DNA from 2 places in the Microbacterium shaanxiense genome. Region 2 is predicted to be linked to the other one. Evidence: predicted binding sites of a transcription regulator. Region 2 holds the regulator's gene; the other holds the start of a gene.
The links. Region 2 encodes HrcA, which represses chaperone genes, less so after heat shock. Its sites were predicted from a motif close to TTNGCACTCGNNNNNNNCGAGTGCNAA; they were not measured.
Positions count from the first base shown of each region.

Region 1: the regulator HrcA is predicted to act here: its motif matches at 4,803-4,829, upstream of groES (co-chaperone GroES).

Region 1 covers NZ_BAAGXE010000001.1:130,593-138,170, forward strand. The annotation lists gene tsaB (tRNA (adenosine(37)-N6)-threonylcarbamoyltransferase complex dimerization subunit type 1 TsaB) at 1-45, shown strand, start outside; gene rimI (ribosomal protein S18-alanine N-acetyltransferase) at 42-638, shown strand; gene tsaD (tRNA (adenosine(37)-N6)-threonylcarbamoyltransferase complex transferase subunit TsaD) at 635-1,711, shown strand; gene ACYVG2_RS00605 (hypothetical protein) at 1,708-2,202, shown strand; gene ACYVG2_RS00610 (hypothetical protein) at 2,206-3,501, shown strand; gene ACYVG2_RS00615 (class I SAM-dependent methyltransferase) at 3,505-4,779, opposite strand; gene groES (co-chaperone GroES) at 4,917-5,213, shown strand; gene rarD (EamA family transporter RarD) at 5,295-6,224, shown strand; gene ACYVG2_RS00630 (ABC transporter substrate-binding protein) at 6,356-7,578, shown strand, end outside.
Region 2 covers NZ_BAAGXE010000004.1:267,250-274,827, reverse strand. The annotation lists gene lepA (translation elongation factor 4) at 105-1,955, shown strand; gene ACYVG2_RS14790 (DUF1990 family protein) at 2,017-2,670, shown strand; gene hemW (radical SAM family heme chaperone HemW) at 2,684-3,901, shown strand; gene hrcA (heat-inducible transcriptional repressor HrcA) at 3,991-5,025, shown strand; gene dnaJ (molecular chaperone DnaJ) at 5,066-6,181, shown strand; gene ACYVG2_RS14770 (16S rRNA (uracil(1498)-N(3))-methyltransferase) at 6,194-6,922, shown strand; gene ACYVG2_RS14765 (HIT domain-containing protein) at 6,984-7,331, shown strand; gene ACYVG2_RS14760 (PhoH family protein) at 7,381-7,578, shown strand, end outside.

The DNA.
Region 1 (7,578 bases), on a different contig from region 2:
CCCGATGTCACGATGCCCGGCGCACCGAAGCGGGTGGGACTGTGACCATCCGCACTGCGACCCCCGCCGACCTCGACGCGATCATGGCGATCGAGAACGCCTCTTTTCCGACCGACGCGTGGAGCGCGGAGTCGATGGCGGCCGAGCTCGTGACCGAGTACAGCCACTACCTCGTCGACGAGGACGGCGGCGAGGTGATCGGCTACGCCGGACTCCGCTCGATCCGTGGGAATGCGGATGCCGACATCCAGACGATCGCGCTGATCGAGGCGCGGCGCGGGGAGGGGAGAGGTCGCAGGATGCTGCGGACTCTGCTCGACGAAGCATCCGCCCGTGGTGCCCGTGAGGTGTTCCTCGAGGTCCGCGCCGACAATCCCGGTGCAGAGGGCCTCTACATCTCGGAGGGGTTCGAGGAGATCGCCCGCCGCCCGCGCTACTACCAGCCGGACGGTGTCGATGCGATCGTGATGAAACTCGAGCTACGGCGGTGGGCTGCGTCGGTGGCCCCGCAGGCTCGGGCGGAGAACGCAGCCTTGGTCGGAGAGATCCCCCGCAATCCTCCGCCCGACGATGCGAACTCCGCCCATCACGGTGAGACCGAAAGTCGGGATGCCGCCTCGAAGGAGACCACGTCATGAGCGAACCCCTGGTCCTCGGCATCGAGACGAGCTGCGACGAGACGGGCATCGGCATCGTCCGCGGCCGCACGCTCCTGTCGAACACGATCGCCTCGAGCATGGACGAGCACGCCCGCTACGGCGGCGTCATCCCCGAGGTCGCCGCCCGCGCGCACCTCGAAGCGCTGCAGCCGTCGATCGAGGCCGCGCTCGCCGAGGCGCAGGTGCGGCTGGAAGATCTCGACGCCGTCGCCGTCACCAGTGGCCCAGGGCTGGCCGGTGCGCTCATGGTCGGCGTCGGTGCGGCCAAGGGACTCGCCGTATCGCTCGGCAAGCCGCTGTACGCCGTGAACCATCTCGTCGGTCACATCGCCGCCGACATCGTGACGCCGGATTCCGACCCGCTCGAGTATCCGACCATCGCGCTGCTCGTCTCGGGCGGTCACACCTCGCTGCTGCACGTGCGCGATCTCACGACCGACGTCGAACTGCTCGGCGAGACCATGGACGACGCGGCAGGCGAGGCCTTCGACAAGGTAGCCCGGCTGCTCTCGCTGCCGTACCCGGGAGGACCGGAGATCGATCGTGCGGCCGCAGAGGGCGATCCGAAGGCGATCCGCTTCCCGCGGGGCCTTTCTCGTGCCTCCGACATGGAGAAGCACCGCTACGACTTCTCGTTCTCGGGCCTGAAGACCGCCGTCGCCCGGTGGGTGGAGCGGTGCGAGGCCGCGGGCGAGGACGTGCCGGTGGCCGATGTCGCCGCGAGCTTCCGCGAGGCCGTCGTCGATGTGCTCGTCACGAAGGCGCTCGCCGCGTGCGCCGATCTGGGAGTGCCGCGACTGCTGCTCGGCGGCGGCGTGATCGCCAACAAGCGGCTGCGCGACGTCGCGATCGAGCGAGCCGCGGCTGCCGGCGTGACCGTGCGGATCCCGCCGCTTTCGCTGTGCACCGACAACGGCGCGATGATCGCCGCGCTCGCCGCTGACCTCATCAGCTCGGGCCGCCGACCGTCGACGCTCGCGTTCGGGGCCGACTCCACCCTGCCGGTCACCGAGATCCAGATCGCCGAGTCACGGGCGGAAGATGCCGCATGAGTGACAAGCGCGACATGAGCGACCCCGGCGAGCAGACCACGGCGTCGGATCAGCCGACGCTCGAGCGGCCCTCGGCGGAGGTCGAGCGCCCCGCCGGCGCGACCCGGATGCCCGGCGCCCCTCGCGACGGCTATACGAAGCTGCCCACCGGACCGGTCGGGGTCGAGCCCGTCGTCGCCAGCGGTCCTGCAGACACGGCGGGGATGCCGGCCGTGCAGTGGGCACCGAATGACGAAGCCGTCGCTGAGGACAACACCCGCCTGGCGCCGTGGGCCCTGCTGGCGGCGATCGTGGCGCTGTGCGCATCGTGGTTCGTCGGCTGGGGCATCCCGCTCGCGATCGTCGCAGTGGTGGCCGCGATCATGTCGCTCAGGCGACCGGTCGAGAGCCGCGCGATCGCGCTGTGGGCGCTGATCCTCGGCATCACCGCGACCATCTACAGTCTGGGCTGGCTCATCTGGGCCGGTATGCAGTTCGAGAATCTGGGCTGACGGATGCTGTCCGCCGACGAGACCGCAGAGCTGCGGATGCTGCAGGCCAAGGCCTACGGCCCTGACGGCGGCATCACCGCTGCGGAACTCGATCGACTGCGGGAGTTGAACCCCGTCCGACTGCGCAGCGCCGCGGTGGCGGAGGGTGCTGCGACCCCAGCGGGAGCGCCGGATCGCAGGTTGGACGCCGGGCTCGAAGTGGGCGCGGTGCCTGAGGCGAGCGGGCTCGCAACGGGCGCAGGGCCCGAGACGGCTCCGCGAACAGAGACGGATCCAGACCCCGAGCCCCGTACGACGACCTCGTCGACCTCGACGACCTCGACCACCTCGTCAGACGAGCCGAACGCTGACCCTCCCCAAGCGTCCGCTTCGACCGAGGGGCAGCCGTGGCGCAGGCATCCGCTCGCCTTCGCCGTCGCGGCATCCATCGCACTCGTCCTCGGAGTCGGGATCGGCTGGCTCGTGTTCGGCCGCGACACCGGGCCGGGCATCCCGATCACGGCCGAGCAGCAGGTGCGCGGCGAGCAGCTCGCCGAGGAATCGAATCTCGACGCCGGCTCGATCCTCCCGATGGCCGAGGACGACGACGTGCTCGTGTGGGTGGGCACGCGCGACTCGGGCGAGATCACGTGCATGATCATCGAGGACGGCGAACACGATGCGCCGTCGTGCGCGCCGACGGAGTCCATCGCCGAGACCGGCCTGTACGGGATGCTGTCCCGCGACGCACCGGCCGGTTCTCTCGAAGACGCGCCCGAGAACGCCACCGAGATGATCAGTGCGTCGATGGGCTTCGTCCGGGAGGACGAACCGGTCGTGATGATCCAGCGGGGATGGTCGTCCTCCGGGACGGACTACCTCGACCAGTTCACCGACTCCGAGCAGCGCGCGACGGCCGAGAGACTGCTCGACGACGGCCTCGACGAATGGTCGCCGATGCTCGCGGCGTACGACGGCGACACGCAGATCTGGATCGGCACGCGCGAGTCCGGTCAGCAGGCATGCATCTACTACGGGGGTGGTCCGGACGCATCCTCCGTCTGCGGGCCGATCGGAGAGGCGCAGACGGACGGGATGACGATGATGGTGCCGTACCGGGTGGGTGAGACTCCGAGCTCGGTGTCCGTCACGCTGCGCTACACCGACCAGATGATCGCGTCGGTCGTGATCACGCGCGACGCCGATGCATCCGGCGCTCCGGTCGGACCAGGGTCCGGCGACCCGATCGAGTTCACGTTCGAGGATCCGACGCACGACGACCTCGTGAGCGAGGGCGAGACCGGCGAGACCCCTCGCTGAGCCTCAGACGCGATCCGCCAGGATCGCCATCCGCCTGTCGCCCGCACGAGTGAGGATCAGCGTCGCGCTCTGCGAGCCCTTCAGAGTGAGCTTCTTGCGGAACGCCGCCGGATCGACGTCCATCCCGCGCTTCTTGATCTCGATCGTGCCGATGTCGTTGCTGCGCAGCGCCTGGCTGATGGCCTTGGGGTTCGCGGCCATCACCCCGCGCACCCGGAACGACTGCACGAACGGGCTCGTCAGCGCCGCGTCTCCAGTGAGATAGGCGATCTTCTCGTCCAGCATCCCCGCGTCGATGCTCCGCGCGACGTCCCCGATCAGGCGGGCACGGATGACGGCGCCGTCTGGCTCATGCACGAACGCGCCGAGCTCGCGGACTCCGGCATCCTCGGCATCCGCCCCCGCCGTGAGCTCGTGCGACTCGTCGCCGCGCATCACGAGCGCCGCACGCCGCACGCCTTCGCGCGCCAGAGCGCCGGACCACAGCACCAGTTCGACCACGCTGCCGTCGGCGCTGACCCACTGCGCCTCGGCATCGGCGGGAAGGGCGTCGCGATCGTGGCCGGGGCCGAGCTTGATGCCGGTCGGCATCCGCGAGGCGAGGTCGAACGCCCAGTCGAGGGAGGGGGAGTAGTCGGATGCCGTGACCCGACGCGTCTCGCTGTGACCTGTGGTGCGGCGGGCAGGGTCGAGCCACACCGCCGTACGCGTATCTCGGAGAAGTGCAGCATCTTCGGAGGAATCTGCCGAACTCGTCCGACGATGCTGCAGTTCTCCGAAGTCAGCGCTCGCGAAGTTCGCGCTCACGAACTCCTCGGCTGTGCCGTGCTGCACCGCGGCATCCTCCCCGAACGGTGCCAGGTTGTAGGCGGCGATCGCGGCGGTCACCTCATCGGCGTCCACAGCCACGACGTCGAGCCCGGCTCCTGCGAAGGCGAGGGAGTCGCCGCCGATGCCGCATCCCAGATCGGCCACGCGCGAGATCCCGGCCCGGCGCATGCGGCCGGCGTGCCGTGCGGCGACTCCCAGACGCGTCGCCTGCTCGAGGCCTGCTCTGGTGAACAGCATCCGCTCGGCGAAGCCACCGAACTTCGCCGCGCCCTTGGACCGCAGATGCGCCTGGCCGACCACAGCCGACACGAGATCAGGGGAGTGCCCGGCTCCGCGAAGGCGTGACACGGTCTGCGCGACCTCGGCGGTCGATGAGATCGTGCCCGCCTCGTCGAGCAGCCGAAGGCCCTCGGGGGTGAGCAGCGCGGTCAGCTCGGACATCTCCACCGGTTCAGCCTACGCGGCCGAAACTGGCACTCGCATTGCATGAGTGCCAGCCGACGCCCTACACTTGTGATTAGCACTCTCGGGTTGAGAGTGCGAACAAGTCTTTCGTGTCAGCGTCAAGAAAGAAGAGGTAGACCGTGTCGGTTTCCATCAAGCCGCTCGAAGACCGCATCGTCATCCAGCAGGTCGAGGCAGAGCAGACCACCGCTAGTGGCCTGGTCATCCCCGACACCGCCAAGGAGAAGCCCCAGGAGGGCGAGGTCGTGGCTGTCGGCCCCGGCCGCATCGACGACAACGGCAACCGCGTCCCGCTCGACGTCTCCGTCGGCGACCGCGTCCTGTACAGCAAGTACGGCGGAACCGAGATCAAGTTCGGCGCCGACGAGTACCTGGTGCTCTCGGCTCGCGACGTTCTCGCCGTCGTCGTTCGCTGAGCGACTCGACGACAGCGTAAAAGGCCCGGATGCTTCGGCATCCGGGCCTTTTCGCATCCCCGCCGGTCCTAGGGTGGAGCAGTGAGCCTCGAAGCATCGCCCCGCACCCGCGCAGCAGGAGCCGCGTACTCGGTGGCCGCCTACCTGATCTGGGGGCTCCTGCCGCTGTACTTCCTGCTGCTCGTGCCGACCGGGCCGTGGGAGGTCGTCGCGGCGCGCGTGGTCTTCTCGCTCGTGTTCTGCCTGCTGCTGCTCACCGTCGCGCGCGGATGGCGTCGCATCATCGCCATCATCCGGCAGCCGCGGCTGCTGGCGTGGACCGCGCTCGCCGGTCTGCTGATCTACGTCAACTGGCAGGTGTTCCTGATCGGAACCCTCAGCGGGCACGTCGTCGAGACAGCGCTGGGCTACTTCATCAACCCCATCACGACGGTGCTGCTCGGCGTCTTCGTGCTGCGCGAACGCATCCGCACACTGCAGTGGGTGGCCATCGGCATCGCGCTCGTCGCGGTGGTCGTCATCATCGTGGCGTACCGCGCGTTCCCATGGATCGCGCTGCTGCTGACGGCGTCCTTCGGCACCTACGGGCTGATCAAGAAGAAGATCGGACCCGCGGTGGATGCCGTGAGCGGTCTCACCCTCGAGTCGTTCTGGCTGATGCCGATCGCCATCGTGCAGCTGGTCGTCGTGGCGCAGACCACTGGCATCACCTTCGGCACCGTGAGCACCTGGCACACCGTGCTCATGCTCCTCGCCGGTGTCGCCACGGCTGTGCCGCTGCTGCTGTTCGCCTCCGGCGCCCGTCGCATCGATCTCACGGTGATCGGGATGATCCAGTTCATCACCCCGATCATGCAGTTCCTCACCGGTGTGCTGCTGCTGCACGAACCCATGCCCCCTGAGCGATGGATCGGTTTCATCATCGTGTGGATCGCGGTCGCGGTGTTCGTCATCGACCTGCTGCGGGCGGGTCGGCGAGGCAGACGAACCCGCGTCGCGCCGGTCGCGTGAGTGCGCGCCTGAGCGGCGTATTCAACGCGAAACAAGATCGTTAGCGCACCGATACCCAGCAAAAGCGCGCTCGCCATAAGGTGGGATCATCCGGGCATGTATCGCCATGCCCGTCGTCGCAAAGGAGCATTATGAACCGCACGCAGACGCGTACGAAGTGGCTTGCCGGCATCGCGCTGGTGGGCGCATCGGCGCTCGTGATCACGGGCTGCAGCACGCCGGCCCCGGAGTCCACAGAAGACACGGGCGGCGGCGATCGTCCGGCCGACGTCGATCTGACGCTCCAGCTGGGCTCGCTGCTTCCCTCCACAGGCTCGCTGTCCTTCCTCGGTGCGCCGATGGAGGCCGGTGTGCAGCTCGCCGTTTCCGAGATCAACGAGGCGGGCGCCGGCATCACGGTCGAGCTCACGTCCGAGGACGAGGGCGACCTCGACAACAAGGCGTACGAGACCTCGATCACCAACCTGCAGAGCGCAGGCGTCACCGCGATGGTCGGCGCAGCGTCCTCGAGTGTGACCAAGCTCATCCTCGACGGCAACGCGGGATCCGGCATCCTCACGGTCTCGCCGTCGAACACGTCGGCGGACTTCACGGGCATCAACCCGCTGTACTTCCGCACCGCACCGAGCGACAACCTCCAGGGCGAGGTGCTGGGCAACCAGGTCGCAGAGGACGGGCACAAGACGCTCGGCATCATCTACCAGAACGACCCGTACGGCACCGGCCTCTTCGAAGCCATCAAGGCGACTTTCGAGGGCACCGGCGGCGAGGTCGTCGCCGAGGCGTCGTACAACCAGGGCGACGGACAGTTCAACGCCCAGGTGCAGACGATCGCCGCGGCGAACCCGGATGCCGTCGCCATCGTGTCGTACGACCAGTTCGCCACGATCGCGCCGCTGCTCGGCAACGCGGGCGTCGACACGGGTGCGCTGTACCTCGTCGACGGAAACCTGAAGGACTGGCCGGACCTCGGTGTGAGCCTCGAGGGCTCGAAGGGCACGCGCGCAGGCGCTGAGCTGCCCGACGACTTCATCGACCAGCTGAACGAGGTCTGGACGGCCGAGGGCAACGAGCCGATCGACGCGCTGACCTACTCGGCAGAGGCGTACGACGCCACGATCCTCATTGCCCTCGCGGCGCTGCAGGCCGTGTCGGTCGAGGGCGAGGACATCGCCGGGCGCATGCAGGAGGTCTCCGGCGGTTCCGGTGAGGGTGAGAAGTGCACCAGCTTCGCCGACTGCGCCGAGATCATCAACGGTGGTGGCACGATCGACTACGACGGCTACTCCGGCGAGGTCACGTTCAACGACGACAACGACCCCGAGGGCGCCGCCATCGGCGTCTACGAGTTCGA
Region 2 (7,578 bases):
GTGGCACTCAGTCCCACAGATCTGAACCAAGGCAACCTCGGGAGACTATCACCCGTCAAGTCGAATCGGGGATTAGGGCCCCCTGAACGTAGAATCGTCGGAACATGTCCCCACGCGCTCTCACTCCGCTCTCGCCTGCCGCGACGCCGCCTTCGCAGATCCGCAATTTCTGCATCATCGCCCACATCGATCACGGCAAGTCGACCCTCGCCGACCGCATGCTCCAGATCACCGGCGTCGTCTCCGACCGCGACATGCGGGCGCAGTATCTCGACCGCATGGACATCGAGCGCGAGCGCGGGATCACCATCAAGAGCCAGGCGGTGCGGATGCCGTGGCAGGACGACTCCCAGACGTTCGCGCTGAACATGATCGACACCCCTGGACACGTCGACTTCACCTACGAGGTGTCGCGGTCGCTGGCCGCATGCGAGGGTGCGATCCTGCTCGTGGACGCGGCGCAGGGGATCGAGGCGCAGACGCTCGCGAACCTCTATCTCGCGCTCGAGAACGATCTGCACATCATCCCGGTCCTGAACAAGATCGATCTGCCTGCCGCGGACCCGGACAAGTTCGCCAAGGAGCTCGCGGATCTCATCGGCGGGCGCCCCGAGGACGTGCTGCGCGTGTCGGGCAAGACCGGTGTGGGCGTGGAAGAGCTGCTCGACCGCATCGTGCGCGACATCCCTGCGCCCAAGGGCGACGCGGATGCTCCGGCCCGCGCCATGATCTTCGACTCCGTCTACGACGCCTACCGCGGCGTCGTCACCTACGTGCGGATGATCGACGGCAGTCTGTCCCCGCGTGAGCGCATCCAGATGATGTCGACGCACGCGAACCACGAGCTCCTCGAGATCGGCGTCTCCAGCCCTGAGCCGATCCCCTCCGACGGACTGGGTGTCGGCGAGGTGGGCTACCTCATCACCGGCGTGAAGGATGTGCGGCAGTCGAAGGTCGGCGACACCGTCACGACCAGTCGCGGCGGAGCGACCCAAGCGCTTCCGGGCTACACCGACCCCAAGCCGATGGTGTACTCCGGTCTGTACCCAATCGACGGAAGCGACTACTCGGAGCTCCGCGAGGCGCTCGACAAGCTGAAGCTGTCCGATGCCTCCCTCGTGTACGAGCCCGAGACGTCGGTGGCCCTCGGCTTCGGCTTCCGCTGCGGGTTCCTGGGCCTGCTGCACCTCGAGATCATCACCGAGCGGCTCGCGCGCGAGTTCGACCTCGACCTCATCACCACCGCTCCGAGCGTGATCTACGAGGTGACCACCGATACGGGCGAGAAGGTGACGGTGACCAACCCGAGCGAGTACCCCGACGGCAGGGTCGCGTCGGTCGCCGAGCCCATGGTGAAGGCGGCGATCCTCCTTCCGAAGGACTACGTCGGCACCGTGATGGAACTGTGCCAGACGCGCCGCGGTTCGCTGCTGGGCATGGAGTACTTCTCCGAGGAGCGGGTGGAGCTGAGATACAACATCCCCCTCGGCGAGATCGTGTTCGACTTCTTCGATCAGCTGAAGTCGAAGACCCAGGGCTACGCGAGCCTCGACTACGAACCCTCCGGCCAACAGGCCGCCGACCTCGTGAAGGTCGACGTGCTGCTGCAGGGCGACAAGGTCGACGCGTTCAGCGCGATCGTGCACCGTGACAAGGCGTACGCCTACGGCACTCTCATGGCGGAGCGGCTGCGCAAGCTGATCCCTCGCCAGAACTTCGAAGTACCGATCCAGGCGGCGATCGGTGCGCGGATCATCGCCCGCGAGACGATCAGGGCCCTGCGCAAGGACGTGCTCGCCAAGTGCTACGGCGGTGACATCAGCCGTAAGCGCAAACTGCTCGAGAAGCAGAAGGAGGGCAAGAAGCGCATGAAGATGGTCGGCCGCGTCGAGGTCCCCCAGGAGGCGTTCATCGCCGCGCTGAGCGGTGACGTCGACGGCAAGGACAAGAAGTAGCATTGCACCTCCCGCGGCGCGGGAGGTGTCCGTTCAGGTAACCCGAAGTAGGCTGGAACTCATGCGGCGCGGGACTTTCCGAGACGACACGGTGGACTATGCCGCCGTCGGGGCCACTCATGCCCCTGACCTGATGCAGTACCCGCCGGAGCGCAGCGTGCCGGCCGAGGACTCCTGGCGCATCGGCAGCGGCGAGGAACGATTCCGCTCCGCCGGTGAGGCGCTGCTGTCGTGGACGGCGCAGCGGGCGGCCGGGCTCGGCATCGAAGACGTGCGCCCCGCTGCCGGTCCGGCATACTCCGGGGTCAGCTTCGATGCGGAGGGCAATCCGATCGCGCCGAGCACGCGCGAGATCGAGCAGCGCTTCGACGCGGAGGGCGTGCCGTTCGTAGGACCGGGCATGACTCTGCGCCTGCATGGGCGGGTCGCCGGAATGCGTGCCGATGCTGAACTCCGCGTCATCTCGGTGACCGAGGAACCGCGGCGGATCGGATTCGTGCTCGGCACGGTCGGCGGGTCTGTCGTCAGTGGTGAAGAGCTCTTCGAGATCGAGTGGCGCGAGGGCACCGACGAGGTCTGGTTCACGGTCCGCGCGTTCGACGCACCCAACGCCTTGATCTATCGGATGCTGCGTACGCTCGTGAAGCGTCGTCGCAAAGAGCTCTTCGCGCGCTACCTCCGCGCGATCTCTCCGCTGTACGCGACGCCGCTGTGATGGCGCGACTCTGATGGCCGGGCCCTTGCCGCTCGGCGACCCCGCGCCGTCCGACGGCCGGCTTCCCGCCGACCTGCCGATCGATGCGGAGGTGCCATTCTCGGCATACCTGCACATCCCGTTCTGCCGCGTGCGCTGCGGATACTGCGATTTCAACACGTACACGTCCGGTGAGCTGCGCGGTGCGCGGCAGGAGGACTACGCCGACACGCTCTCCGCAGAGATCGCGCTCGCCCGACGGGTGCTCTCCGATGCGGGCGCACTGCGCCCGATGGACACGGTGTTCTTCGGCGGCGGAACGCCGACGCTGCTTCCGGCCGGAGACCTGGCGCGGATGCTGGAGCGCGCGGTCGACGCGTTCGGGATGGCCGACGGCGCCGAGGTGACGGTGGAGGCCAATCCCGATACGGTCACGCCCGCGGTCGCGCGAACGCTCGCGGATGCAGGGGTGACCAGGCTGTCGGTCGGCATGCAGTCCGCCGTTCCGCACGTGCTGGCCGCGCTCGACCGGACCCACCGGCCCGAGAACGTGCGCACGGCGGTCGACGCCGCGAAGGACGCGGGACTCGCCGTCAGCGTGGATCTGATCTACGGCGCGCCCGGGGAGTCCCTCGCCGACTGGGAGGCATCGCTGGATGACGCGCTCGCTCTGGATTCCGACCACATCTCCGCCTACGCACTGATCATCGAGGACGGCACGAAGCTCGCGCGCCAGATCCGTCGCGGCGAGGTGCCGATGCCGGACGACGACCTGCAGGCCGACATGTACGAGCTCGCCGACGCGCGTCTCGCGGCTGCGGGATACGACTGGTACGAACTGAGCAACTGGGCACGCAGCGACGAGCAGCGCTCGCGGCACAACCTGGCGTACTGGCGGGGGAGCGACTGGTGGGGTTTCGGTCCCGGCGCGCACAGTCACGTCGCGGGGCTCCGCTGGTGGAACGTGAAGCATCCTGCCGCGTACGCGCAGCGGATCGCGGCATCCGAATCGCCGGCGGCCGGAACAGAGCGTCCCGATGCGCAGGCGCACCTGCTGGAGCGGGTGCTGCTGGAGAGCAGGCTCGCGGAAGGTCTCGCGATCGCCGATGTTCCCGAGCACAATCGTGACGGCGTCGCAGGTCTCATCGCCGACGGACTGATCGACGGCGTCGCTGCGCTGCGCGGACGTGTGCGTCTCACACTGCGAGGACGGATGCTCGCGGATGCCGTGGTGCGCGCGCTGACCGACTGACGCGTGCTGCGGGTCTCCCGCCGGCTCTCAGCGCGCGCGGGGTAGAATTGGCACTCCGAGTATTCGAGTGCCAGATGGGAGGGTGCGACATGGTCACTGAACGCGGTCTTCAGGTTCTCAGAGCCATCGTGCAGGACTACGTCGAGTCGCACGAGCCCGTCGGCAGCAAGTCGATCGTCGACCGGCATTCCTTCGGCGTCTCGGCGGCGACGATCCGCAACGACATGGCGCAGCTCGAGGACGAAGAGCTGATCACCGCGCCGCACACGTCCTCGGGGCGCGTGCCGACCGACAAGGGATACCGCGTCTTCGTCAACCACTTGGCGCAGCTGCGACCGCTCTCGTCGGCGCAGCGCAGCGCCATCGAGTCGTTCCTCACCGATCCGACCGACCTCGACGACCTGATGGCGCGCACCGTCAGGGTTCTGACGCAGCTCACCGGTCAGGTCGCGCTCGCGCAGTACCCTTCGTTCGCGCGGGCGCACCTGACGCACATCGAGCTCGTCGCGCTCGCACCCAACCGACTGCTCGTGGTGCTGGTCACGGATGCCGGCGGCGTCTCGCAGCGCATCGCGGGTCTGCCCATCGATCTCGATGACGAGGATGTCGCTGTGCTGCGCGCCCGTCTGTCGGCGCTGCTCACCGGTCAGTCGGTGCGTGAGGCGTCCGATCGGGTGCAGCTGCTCGTCGAGGGGCAGAGCGACAACCGCACGGACGCGGCGGTGCGGGTGCTCGGGGGCATCATCGGCGAGGAGCTCGACGAGTTCCGGCAGGAGCGCCTGGTCATGGCGGGAGCGGCGACACTCGCGCGCCGCGAGCAGGATTTCCGCGGCAGCATCCATCCGCTGCTGGCAGCCATCGAAGAGCAGGTGACGCTGCTGCGTCTGATGAGCGAGATGGTCACCGACGAGCACGGACTCGCGGCGAGCATCGGCACGGAGAACGAGCCGTTCGGGCTCCCCGAGGCCTCGATCGTGGCGAGCAACTACCTGACGCCAGGCGGCACGGCGCGGGTCGGTGTGATGGGCCCGACGCGCATGGACTATCCGAGCAATCTCGCGGCGGCGCGGGCTGTGGCCCGTTATCTGTCGCGAATGCTCGATGAGGACGAAGCGAGCCGCTGACGCGGACCGCTCGACAGTTTGCACATGCAGGAAGGTGATTGTGGCGGACCACTATGAGGTTCTCGGGGTGTCGCGTGACGCGACGACGGACGAGATCAAGAAGGCGTACCGGAAGCTCGCTCGACAGCTGCACCCGGATGTGAATCCAGGCGAGGACGCGGCCGAGCGCTTCAAGAGCGTGACCCACGCCTACGACGTGCTCAGCGATGACGAATCGCGTCGTCGCTACGACATGGGCGGTGGCGACGGCGCCGGTGGCGGTGACTTCGGCGGTTTCGGAGGCTTCGGCGACATCTTCGAGACGTTCTTCGGAGCAGCCCAGGGCGGCGGCCGGGGCGGCCGGCCGCGGTCTCGTCGCGAACGCGGCCAGGACGCCCTGGTTCGCGTCACGCTCGACCTCGGCGACGTCGTGTTCGGGGCGCACCGCGACATCGAGGTCGACACGGCGGTGCTGTGCGAGACCTGTCAGGGCTCATGCACGCAGCCGGGCACCTCGCCCGTGACCTGCGACATCTGCGGCGGAACGGGGCACGTGCAGCGCCAGGTGCGCAGTCTGCTCGGCAACGTCGTGACGTCGCAGCCGTGTGGCAGCTGCGAGGGCTACGGCACCACGATCCCGCACCCGTGCGGCACGTGCGCCGGCCAGGGCCGCGTGCGCTCGCGTCGCACCGTCTCGCTCGACATCCCCTCGGGCGTCGAGACCGGTCTGCGCCTGCAGCTGCCGGGCTCTGGCGAGGTCGGCAGGGCGGGCGGCCCGAACGGCGATCTCTACGTCGAGGTCACCGTCTCGCCGCACGCCGCCTTCAGCCGTGACGGCGACGATCTGCTCGCGACGCTCGAAGTGTCGATGACCGACGCGATCCTCGGCACGGAGACGGCGATCGACGGCCTCGACGGCAAGGTGGATCTCGAGATCCGTCCGGGCGTCCAGTCCGGCGACGTGCTCACGATCAAGGGCCGCGGCATCACGCCGCTGCGCGGCACCCAGCGCGGCGACCTTCGAGTAGGCGTGCAGGTCGTGACACCGACCAAGCTCGACTCGTCGCAGCGCGCGCTGATCGAGGACTTCGCGAAGAAGCAGAAGGCGCCCGGTCCGCAGCTCGCACAGTTCCAACAGGGGCTGTTCTCGAAGCTGCGCGACAGATTCCGTCACTGATCGGAGGACCCTATGGCGTTGCACTTCCTGGTGGAGAGCTCGGGCTCGGCATCGATCGGCGACATCGTGTCCTTGACGGGCACCGAGGCCAAGCATGCGGCGGTCGTGCGGCGACTGCGCGTCGGTGAGACCGTGACGATCGGCGACGGTGCAGGTACGTGGCTGGACGGTGCGGTCACGGACGTGTCAGCGTCACGTGTCGACGTGAGGATCACCGGCCGAGTGCAGGCCGAGGCCCCGTCGACTCGACTCGTGCTCGTGCAGGCCCTCGCGAAGGGCGATCGTGATGAACTCGCGGTGCAGGCGGCGTGCGAGTTGGGCGTCGACGAGGTCGTGCCGTGGCAGGCAGCGCGGAGCATCTCGCGCTGGGAGGGCCCGAAAGCCGCCAAGGGACGCGACCGGTGGAGCGCGATCGTGCGGGAGGCATCCAAGCAGGCGCACCGCGCATGGGTGCCGGAGGTGTCAGCCCCTCTCACGACGGCGCAGCTCGTCGCGCAGACCGTGGGGCAGCGGATGCTGGTGCTCGATCCGACCGCCGACTCGCGGCTGTCGTCGGTCAGGCCGGACCACCGCGACATCGTGCTCATCGTCGGGCCGGAGGGCGGGATCGCCCCGGAGGAGCTCGCGACGTTCGAGGCCGCCGGTGCCGAACGGGTCCGCCTCGGCGACACGGTGCTGCGCACGTCGACGGCGGGCCCCGCGGCGATCGCCGTGCTGTCCGCGACACTCGGTCGCTGGTAAGCCCCCAGCCGAGCCTTCAGAAGCTCGCCGCCCGAGGGGCACCGCCCCGTAGACTGGGAACATGACGGAACCCTCGATCTTCACCCGCATCCTCAACGGTGACGTTCCCGGTGAGATCATCGCGTCCACGGGGAAGCTGTTCGCCATTCGCGACATCGCACCGCAGGCACCCGTTCACCTGCTCGTGATCCCGAAGACCGAGCAGTACCGCGATGTCACCGAGCTTGCCGCAGGCGATCCGGAGTTGCTCGCCGAGCTGATCTCGTTCGCCGGTCAGCTCGCCTCTGACCACGCCGACGGCGACTTCCGTCTGGTCTTCAACACCGGCGCCAACGCCGGGCAGACCGTGTTCCATGTCCACGCGCACATACTCGCGGGCGGACTGACCGAGAAGAGCCTCGTTGCCTGACCCCAACTCTGCCCAGACCGTCGAGCGGATCTATGTCGACGGGATCGCCATGGTGCAGCTGCTCGGACCGCAGGACCGGCTGCTTCGGATGCTCGAGAAGGAGCACACCGAGGTGCAGGTGCTCGTGCGCGGCAACGAGATCACCCTGACCGGTGCGGCCGCACCCGTCGCCGCTGCGAAGACCCTGGTGGAGGAACTGCTCACGATGACCAGAGACGGCTACGATCTCGCGCCGAGCGATGTGCAG